DNA from 2 places in the Oceanobacillus sp. MO10714A genome. Region 2 is predicted to be linked to the other one. Evidence: a T-box and tRNA genes for the amino acid it is inferred to sense, from the RefSeq annotation. Region 2 holds a T-box; the other holds one or more tRNA genes.
The links. The T-box of region 2 lies ahead of SPD53_RS00320 (valine--tRNA ligase). A T-box ahead of a tRNA ligase gene usually reads a tRNA of that ligase, here a tRNA-Val.

Region 1: it has a tRNA-Val gene. The T-box ahead of SPD53_RS00320 (valine--tRNA ligase) is inferred to sense a tRNA for this amino acid. The anticodon was not compared.

Annotation. Positions count from the first base shown of each region.
Region 1 covers NZ_JAXHDC010000004.1:89,319-93,756, forward strand. Annotated here, with positions in the region: gene SPD53_RS05180 (thiol-disulfide oxidoreductase DCC family protein) at 1-242, opposite strand, end outside; gene SPD53_RS05185 (GNAT family N-acetyltransferase) at 584-1,480, opposite strand; tRNA gene SPD53_RS05190 (tRNA-Val) at 1,797-1,869, opposite strand; gene SPD53_RS05195 (YjfB family protein) at 1,946-2,140, opposite strand; gene SPD53_RS05200 (hypothetical protein) at 2,363-2,614, opposite strand; gene SPD53_RS05205 (ABC transporter ATP-binding protein) at 2,824-4,438, shown strand, end outside.
Region 2 covers NZ_JAXHDC010000001.1:58,453-62,890, forward strand. Annotated here, with positions in the region: gene SPD53_RS00305 (LysM peptidoglycan-binding domain-containing protein) at 1-850, shown strand, start outside; gene SPD53_RS00310 (hypothetical protein) at 915-1,904, shown strand; gene SPD53_RS00315 (hypothetical protein) at 1,901-2,089, opposite strand; T-box leader at 2,214-2,438, shown strand; gene SPD53_RS00320 (valine--tRNA ligase) at 2,492-4,438, shown strand, end outside.

The DNA.
Region 1 (4,438 bases), on a different contig from region 2:
TTTAAATGTCTACATATCCGAAGAGTAGCATCCGACTTTAAAAACACTCGATCGTCTTTAATCAATACAAAACTATCAACATCCCAAGGTAACTGGTGTTTTTTCAGTAAGGTTTGACCAACTTCACCTTGCAATGAAGCAAATTTGAAGTAATCATACGACTCTCTTTTAATGATATACTGAATGCTTTTATTACAAAAATTACATACCCCATCGAATAGTATTATGGCTCCTAAGTTCAGCTCTCCTTCTTGTAGAAAACTTTATTTCCCGACACCATTTTATATTCTGAATTTTAATTATATTGTACCAAGAAAAGGTGCTAATGTCATTCAAAAAGCACCTAAATTTCGTACAAATAAATGTACCTTTATTCAGTTCCAGATGCCAATGTTGGCGTCCAACAAAACAAGGCGAATTAAAACAAGTTTTATATTGGTTATCGTAAGCATTCTACTGTATGCCAACACCATGTAACCGTCAAGTAAAAATGAACACTTTTCGCTAAATAATTTTGGACCTAAATTAACTTAAATTGTAATATTAAATAAGATTTACCTAACATAATAATAGAGACCAATATTCAGTTTACGCCTGATTTGTCTAGAGTTTTTTCGAAAAATGTAAGTTGATGCTCAATCTGAAACCCCAGTCTTTTATATAGACGAATCGCCTTCGAATTGTCAGATTGGACACATAGAGTAACTTCTTCTATGGATGGAAATGTAAAAAGCCATTCTAAACCTTTTACAAGAAGAGAAGTCCCCAAACCTTTGTTACGCACCAGCGGAGTTACACCAAAAAATTCAATACTTCCTTCTCCAAACTCTGGCTCTGCCTCAGTGTAAAGATATCCTAGTAAATTACCATGTTCGTTTACAGCACCAAAAACAGTCGATGTTTCACTCAATCCATCTACCATTTCAGTACCAGTTAGGTAAGAATTAGGAAAAATTTGGTTGTGTAACTTTATCAATGAACTATAATGTTCACTTATTATTAGCGGGATTACATTGTCATTATTTACTCTTCTAAAAGATTGTTTGGAACAAGTTAAAATGGTCTCTTTACTAACAGAATCAAAAGAATATCTATTAGCCAAATCAACTACCATTAAATTATGATTATCCGGAAATAAGGAGACAGTCTGTATGGTATTCGGAATTTCTTTAATAGTGGATTCCCATAACAAAATAGATACCTTTAATGCATCTGCGCGGTCTACGAATGGTCCCCATATTTCGGCTTTTCCCCTTTCGTTATCAGCATCAAACCCACAGACTCCAACAACCTTATCGCTTTCCGTTGCTATAAAAAATGATTCACGTGCAGGTATATCTCCAAAGTCTTCCTCCAATGTATTAAAAATTTCATCCATCTTTTTCCCACAATAACCAATATGGTGTTCTAAATTTGAATTTAATCTGGAAATAAAGGCTGCAACATCTGCTAGTTTCGGATGACGTTGAATCTTTATCATATGAAAACCTCCCAAACTTTATAAAATGTAAGTATTTGAATCAGTTATGTCGACTAACCTATGAAAATCAGACCTTAAACAAGCGCTATTTAAGGTTGTATAATTGGAGATAAAGCTTCTTATGCTCACATCATCCCAGACGAACCGGAATGAAGCCGAAGACATATTCGAAGATGTATTACAGTCGAGAAGAAAATGAGGTTGTTAGCAAGGTTTTAACAATTGGTAAAATTTAGGGGCATTCGGAATCTGTTACACTTAAAACAAAAGGTCTGTACCCCTTGATATATAAGGGATACAGACCTCTGTTCTATAGTGATTCCGATTGGGCTCGAACCAACGACCTCTACCCTGTCAAGGTAGCGCTCTCCCAGCTGAGCTACGGAATCATTATTTTCAACTGCAAGATTTAGTATACAATACATTTATATTTCCTGCAAGCGAAACTTAACATTTTGTACTATTTTATGCTTGAATATCAATTTTCCCACCTAAATTTGGGTGACTTGCATCTGGTGCACTTACACTTTCGTCCAACATTTCTAGCATATCACCAGCTTGAACTTTCCCTGTATCCATCATCATCCTCATAACCGATAAGCTTGCTTGCTGTTTTACTTGGGCTTGGCTTAATGCTGTAGAAAGTTTTGCAATATCCATTTTCCTACCCCTTTCTCTCTGAATCCTTTAACTCTATCTATCATACCATATCTATGAAAGTTTCCAAGTCTCTCTTTCTATCAATTTGACAGCTAGGAGTAAACGAGAAGCTCCAACTGTATCGAACCATCTACCCTGTTAAAATATCTCTCTTCCAACTGAGCTATGAACCATCATTCTAATCGTATAGTTTATGTACTGACGTGCATTTTTTGCATAGAATTAAGCATTCTGTTCCCCTTTATTGCCTATTGCTGAAAATGTTTTTACATACAAAGGAGATAAAATCATGAGCGTGAGCGTTACTAGTAATCCATCAGACATTAAATCTATAAAAGTCCCATTAATCACAATGATGGATAGTAAAATCAAAACAATCAGGAGATAAACATAATCATATCTCATTTGTTTAAAAATAGGAGGTTTCATGTAAATAATACAGAAAACACCCACCATTACTAGCATGAATGCCATTTTTTCACCACCTTTTTCTAGTGTCGGAATACTTGTATTGTAAACACATTATTTGACTCACAGTTTAACTTAAAAAAACGGAAAATCAATCATCTCCAAACACCCCCACAAAACTTCGACACCCGAAATAAGATACTGGATAATTACCTACTAACACATTATAATAATTAAATAATTGTTATTATTTTACTTACTTGGAGGGTCAGCGTTTGAAAAATGTTTTTTCCTTTTTAAAACCATATAAAACATCCATTATTTTAGCATATATTTTTATGTTTTCTGAACTTATGATTGAGCTTCTCCTCCCTCTCTTTCTCGGTCTCATGATTGATCAGGGGGTGCTACAAGAAGATGTTGGGAAAATTACGATGTGGGGAGGAATCATGATTGGACTTGCAGCTTTATCCCTTATCGTTGGAGTGTTGAACTCATTCTACTCTTCTCATGTCAGTTTCGCCTTTGGTTTTGATTTGAGACAGAAGCTGTTCGCCCGCATCCAATATTTTTCCTTTAAAAGCTTAAGTAATTACCCTACTTCTGCACTTGTGACACGATTTACGAACGATATCCGCCAGATTCAAAATATGATCTTCATGGCGCTTCGTATTATGGCAAAAGCCCCGTTCCTTGTGCTTGGTGGAGTGACGATGGCATTTATTGTAAATGCTCGCCTTGCAATGATCTTTCTTCTGACCGTGCCTTTACTTATTCTCTTTTTATTCCTCGTGATGAAGTATGCTAGTAAGATGTTTTCTAAAGTACAGGCGAATGTCGATCACGTCAACCGAGTCATGCAGGAGAATCTTGCAGGTATGCGGATTATTAAAGCGTTTGGACGCCGGAATTTTGAAGAGATGCGTTTCATGGGGGCAAATAACGACCTTGCGATTTCGACAAAAAGGACTTTCCGTTTTGTGGAATCCACGATGCCTATCCTTTTATTTATTATGAACTTGAGCCTTATCTTCATCATCTGGTTCGGAAATATCCAGTCGCTCGCCGGGAATGCTGCGGTTGGAGAAGTTGTTTCTATCGTCAATTATGCACTCCGGGTAGCGATGGCGATTTCAATGTTCTCCTTTATTATCATCATTCTTTCGAGGACAAAAGCATCGGCAGAACGGGTGAATGAAGTGCTGACATTAGAAAATGAAAGTGAATCAGAATATGAAGTAGATAGAACGCATGATAACATTGAGATTAAGGACGGTACAGTGGAATATCGCAATGTTTATTTCCAATACCCTGCTTCAGATGAAATTATTTTGAACGATATTTCATTCACCATCCAATCAGGAGAAACCCTTGCGATTATGGGTGCTACCGGATCCGGGAAAACATCGATATTCCAACTCATGCCTCGGCTATATGATCCAACTAAAGGACAGGTGCTAATTGACGGTCGGTCTATTGATTCCTATCCCTTCGATACCTTAAGGGATAGTATCGGATATGTGCCACAGAATCCGCTCCTTTTCACCGGAACCGTTCGGGATAATATCGTTTGGGGAAAAGTCGGTGCGACTGACGAAGAAATGATACAAGCTGCGAAAGATGCACAGATTCACGATACAATCATGAGTTTACCTAAACAGTATGACACGAGAGTCGGGCAAAAAGGAGTGAATCTCTCCGGTGGGCAAAAACAGCGGATTTCGATTGCCAGGGCGCTGATCCGGAAACCGAAGATTCTCATGCTTGATGATAGTACTAGTGCCCTAGACCTTGCTACGGAAGCTAGATTGCTTGAGACTATTGAAGCATACAACTGTACAATAATGATCATTACTCAAAAAGTTTCCACAGCAAGGACTGCAGATCGGA
Region 2 (4,438 bases):
GGAAATAACGATTCAACCATATGATACGTACGTGTCCATCCGGGGCGAGATTGAACTGCGGGGAGAATATATGCGCGATGAACAACGGATAGACGAAACAGATCACCCTGCACTAAATGAGCTTGATGATTTGGATGCGAGAAGGTTTGTGGAAAAAGTAGAGTGTAAAGAAGATAATATGGCTGAATTTTATCATCGTTTTCCTGTAGATATTTCCGTTCCGGAATACCGGATTGAGAACATGGATGATATTAGAATAGAAATTATTAACTTTGATTATGAATTACCGGCAAATTCAAAATTACAGCTTACTGCAGTAGCGGAAATTCAAGGAATTAAAGCGGAAGTCGATTTATGGCAAGAACGAGAAACAGAGGAAAGGAAAGTAGAGTCGGAAGAGGACGAAGAACCAGACTCATTCACATTTGAAGTGGAAAGAGAAGAGGTTGTTGCAGAAGAGGAAAGGATCAAGGAAGTAGTAGAGGAGTTGGAGCAAGAGGAAGAAGCGGAAGTGGAAGAGGTAATAGATGTAAATGAAGTACGGGAACTGGAAAGGGAAGAAGTGCAAGAAAATGAACTGATAATCCGTGCGAAGGAAGAAGAGGAAGTAGAAGAAGATGGAAAGACGGCTGAAGTTGTAAATGATGTTAGTTATTTAAAAGACATATTCCGCGATGAAGAGGAAGAAAGCTATGTAAAAATGCGAATTTGCATTGCACAAGAAGACGATACGATCGAATCAATCGCGGAAAGATTTCAAGTTAGTGCGCTGCAGTTAATCAAACAAAATAAACTTGATGAAGACTTTGATATTAGCGAGGGACAGTTACTGTATATCCCGAAGAAATGAAATAATCCCCTTGTGAATGGAAGCAAGGGGTTTTCCTATGTTAAGCATTCCGGAGGTTATCAAGATGGAGAAACAAACTGAAATTCTTAAAGCCTATAATATATATCCTCAGGCAATTGTCGCTGTTACGGACCGGCTGCATAAAGTAAAGGCAGGCGGAAAAGAATATGCATTAAAACGGAGCAGGTTAGATAAACAATCCATAGAAAATTGGGTGTCCGTCTACACCCGCGCAAATCAGGAAAACCTCCATGAAATCATCCCTGTTTATTTAACTCGGAATCGGAAAATGTATGTTGAGTTTGCAGGTGAGTTTTATTACCTGACACCTTGGATAGAGACAAATACTAGATTTATTGGTGAAAATCGCATCCAGTCCATCTATAGGCAAATCGGTAGAATTCATGTTCAAACGAAAAATCTGTACCGATTAAACAAGGATGAATTGGCGAATCGTTTTCAGACATATCAAGGAAACTGTACGAAAGATGAAACTCGGCTACTTGCGTGGATAGAAATCATAGAACAAAAACATTATCCATCTCCCTTTGAACTGCAAGTATTAACCCATTATCGTGATATACGATTCTCCCTTTTCCGCTCCCGTCAACTAGTAGATGAAATCCTTTCCCTCGCGGAGGAGGAGTCGAGTTGGGGAATCAGTCTGAATCATGGTAATTTACAAGCCGGACATATATTTGATCATTATTTTATTAATTGGGAAAGCGCCTGTTATAAACATGCGGTCTTTGATTTAGTGGACTTGTTCCGTTACGGAGCAATCCATGAGTCACAATTGAAGAGCCACTTTCTGAAAAACTTCTCCATCTATATGGAAGAGAATCCGTTAACTTCCCTGGAACAAGCTTTACTCTGCCTATATTTGCTGAACAGTGAAGCATATTTACGCTTAGTCGAGCAATACCATACAGCCAATGAAACTAACATTTCCCATATACAGTTGTCTATTGAACTTGAACAGATTTATCGCCGAATAATCTTCGGGTTGAGTTTCCAAGAAATGCTTGAACAAAGGGCAAGGAAAGACGATTAAAACCATTCCAAGTAAAAAGCAATATAGAGAAATACGAAAACACCTAGTAAAAATACATCTAAAGTTGTCGGAAGTATAATCGTACGGAGAAGCTGATATACTAATAACGGCGCCATCGCTTTTTCTAAAACGAACAAGCATTGCCTCGCCCATGGAGGCAGGCGATAACGATAATACCGACCCATACCATTCACCTCATTATAAATGATGAAGTACCATGCTTTATCGTATGTTGTGGCCACGTTTTTGTTCCGGTTAGAGTTGACGTTTTTAAGTGAAGTGTATACAATATAAGGTAATTAAAATATAATGATGCAAATGATTGGGAAGAGTACAGGATGAACGCCTACAGGAAGGGAAATGATTTGCTGAGAATTTCCTAGGAAGGTTGTGCTGGAAGGTCGCCCTTGATGCAGCTGCTTCGAATTACAGTAGAGGCACGCCGGCTATGCGCCGATATCTGTCGATGAGTGTACAAATATTTATTTGTAAACAAAGGTGGTACCACGGAAGTTAACTCTTTTCGTCCTTTTTTGAAGGATGGAAAGGGTTTTTTAATTGTTAAAACTAAAGGAGGGTGATCGGTAATGTCGGATAAAAAAGTAACATTGCCATCAAAATATAATCCAAATGAAGTAGAAGCGGGTCGTTATCAATTTTGGCTGGAGGGGAAATTCTTTGAAGCCCCGAATGATCCGAAGAAGGAGCCTTATTCTATCGTTATTCCGCCGCCAAACGTAACGGGCAGGCTGCACCTAGGGCACGCTTGGGATACGACAATGCAAGACACGATTATCCGTATGAAGCGAATGCAAGGATATGATGTTCTCTGGCTTCCAGGGATGGACCATGCAGGAATTGCAACCCAGGCAAAAGTTGAAGGTGAATTGAAAAAGATGGGAACGAACCGTTATGAGCTTGGACGGGAAAAGTTCCTTGAGAAATCTTGGGAATGGAAGGAAGAGTATGCTTCTTTCATCCGTTCACAATGGGAAAAGCTTGGCTTAAGTGTTGATTACTCGCGAGAACGATTTACGCTTGATGAAGGATTGTCCGATGCGGTTAAAGAGGTTTTCGTCAAGCTTTATGAGAAAGGACTCATCTACCGTGGCGAATACATTATCAACTGGGATCCGCAAACAAAAACAGCTCTCTCCGATATTGAAGTAATTCATGAAGAGGTCGAAGGGAAATTTTACCACTTTAAATATCCAATCAAAGATAGTGATGAGTTTATCGAGATTGCTACAACACGTCCGGAAACGATGCTTGGAGATACGGCGGTAGCTGTTCATCCGGATGATGAAAGGTACCAACATCTTATTGGGAAAACGGTAATTTTGCCACTTGTCGGTAGAGAAATCGAAATCGTTGCAGATGATTATGTTGATATGGAACTAGGTTCTGGTGCGGTAAAAATAACACCGGCCCATGATCCGAATGACTTTGAGATTGGTAATCGTCATAACTTGGAAAGAGTTCTTGTTATGAATGAAGACGGCACGATGAATGAAAACGCTGGTAAATATGAAGGTATGGACCGGTTTGAATGCCGTGAACAGATTGTAAAAGATCTAGAAGAAATCGGTGCCCTTCTGAAGATTGAGGAAAGGGTCCACCAGGTTGGCCACTCGGAACGAAGCGGCGCAGTTGTTGAACCGTATCTATCGACCCAATGGTTCGTAAAAATGAAGCCACTTGCTGATGCTGCAGTTGCGCTACAAGACAGTGACGATAAAGTCAATTTCTTCCCAGAAAGATTCGAACGGACGTACCTCCACTGGATGGAAAACATTCGTGATTGGGTAATTTCGCGACAGTTGTGGTGGGGCCACCGGATTCCGGCCTGGTACCATAAAGAAACAGGAGAAATCTATGTAGGAAGAGAAGCCCCTCGTGATCATGAGAATTGGGAACAGGATGAAGATGTACTTGATACATGGTTCTCCTCCGCCCTTTGGCCGTTCTCTACGATGGGCTGGCCGGATACAGAAGCGGCTGATTACAAACGTTACTTCCCGACTCAAGCACTCGTAACTGGCTACGACATCATCTTTTTCTGGGTAGCACGGATGATTTTCCAGTCGAAGGAATTTACAGGGGAAAAGCCATTTGAAGATGTGCTCATCCATGGATTAATCCGTGATGCAGAAGGAAGGAAAATGAGTAAATCTCTTGGTAATGGTGTTGACCCGATGGATGTTATCGATAAATACGGGGCAGACTCCCTTCGTTACTTCTTGTTAACTGGCTCAACGCCTGGACAGGATTTACGATTCCACTGGGAAAAGGTTGAATCGACTTGGAATTTCGCGAATAAAATCTGGAACGCTTCCCGATTTGTCTTAATGAATTTAGAGGATTTCAACTATGAAGATATTGATTTGTCTGGAGATCTTTCAGTTGCTGATAAATGGATCCTGACAAGATTGAACGAGACGATTGATCAAGTAACGAAGAATACGGATAAATATGAATTTGGGGAAGCGGGTCGACAGTTATATAACTTTATTTGGGATGAGTTCTGTGACTGG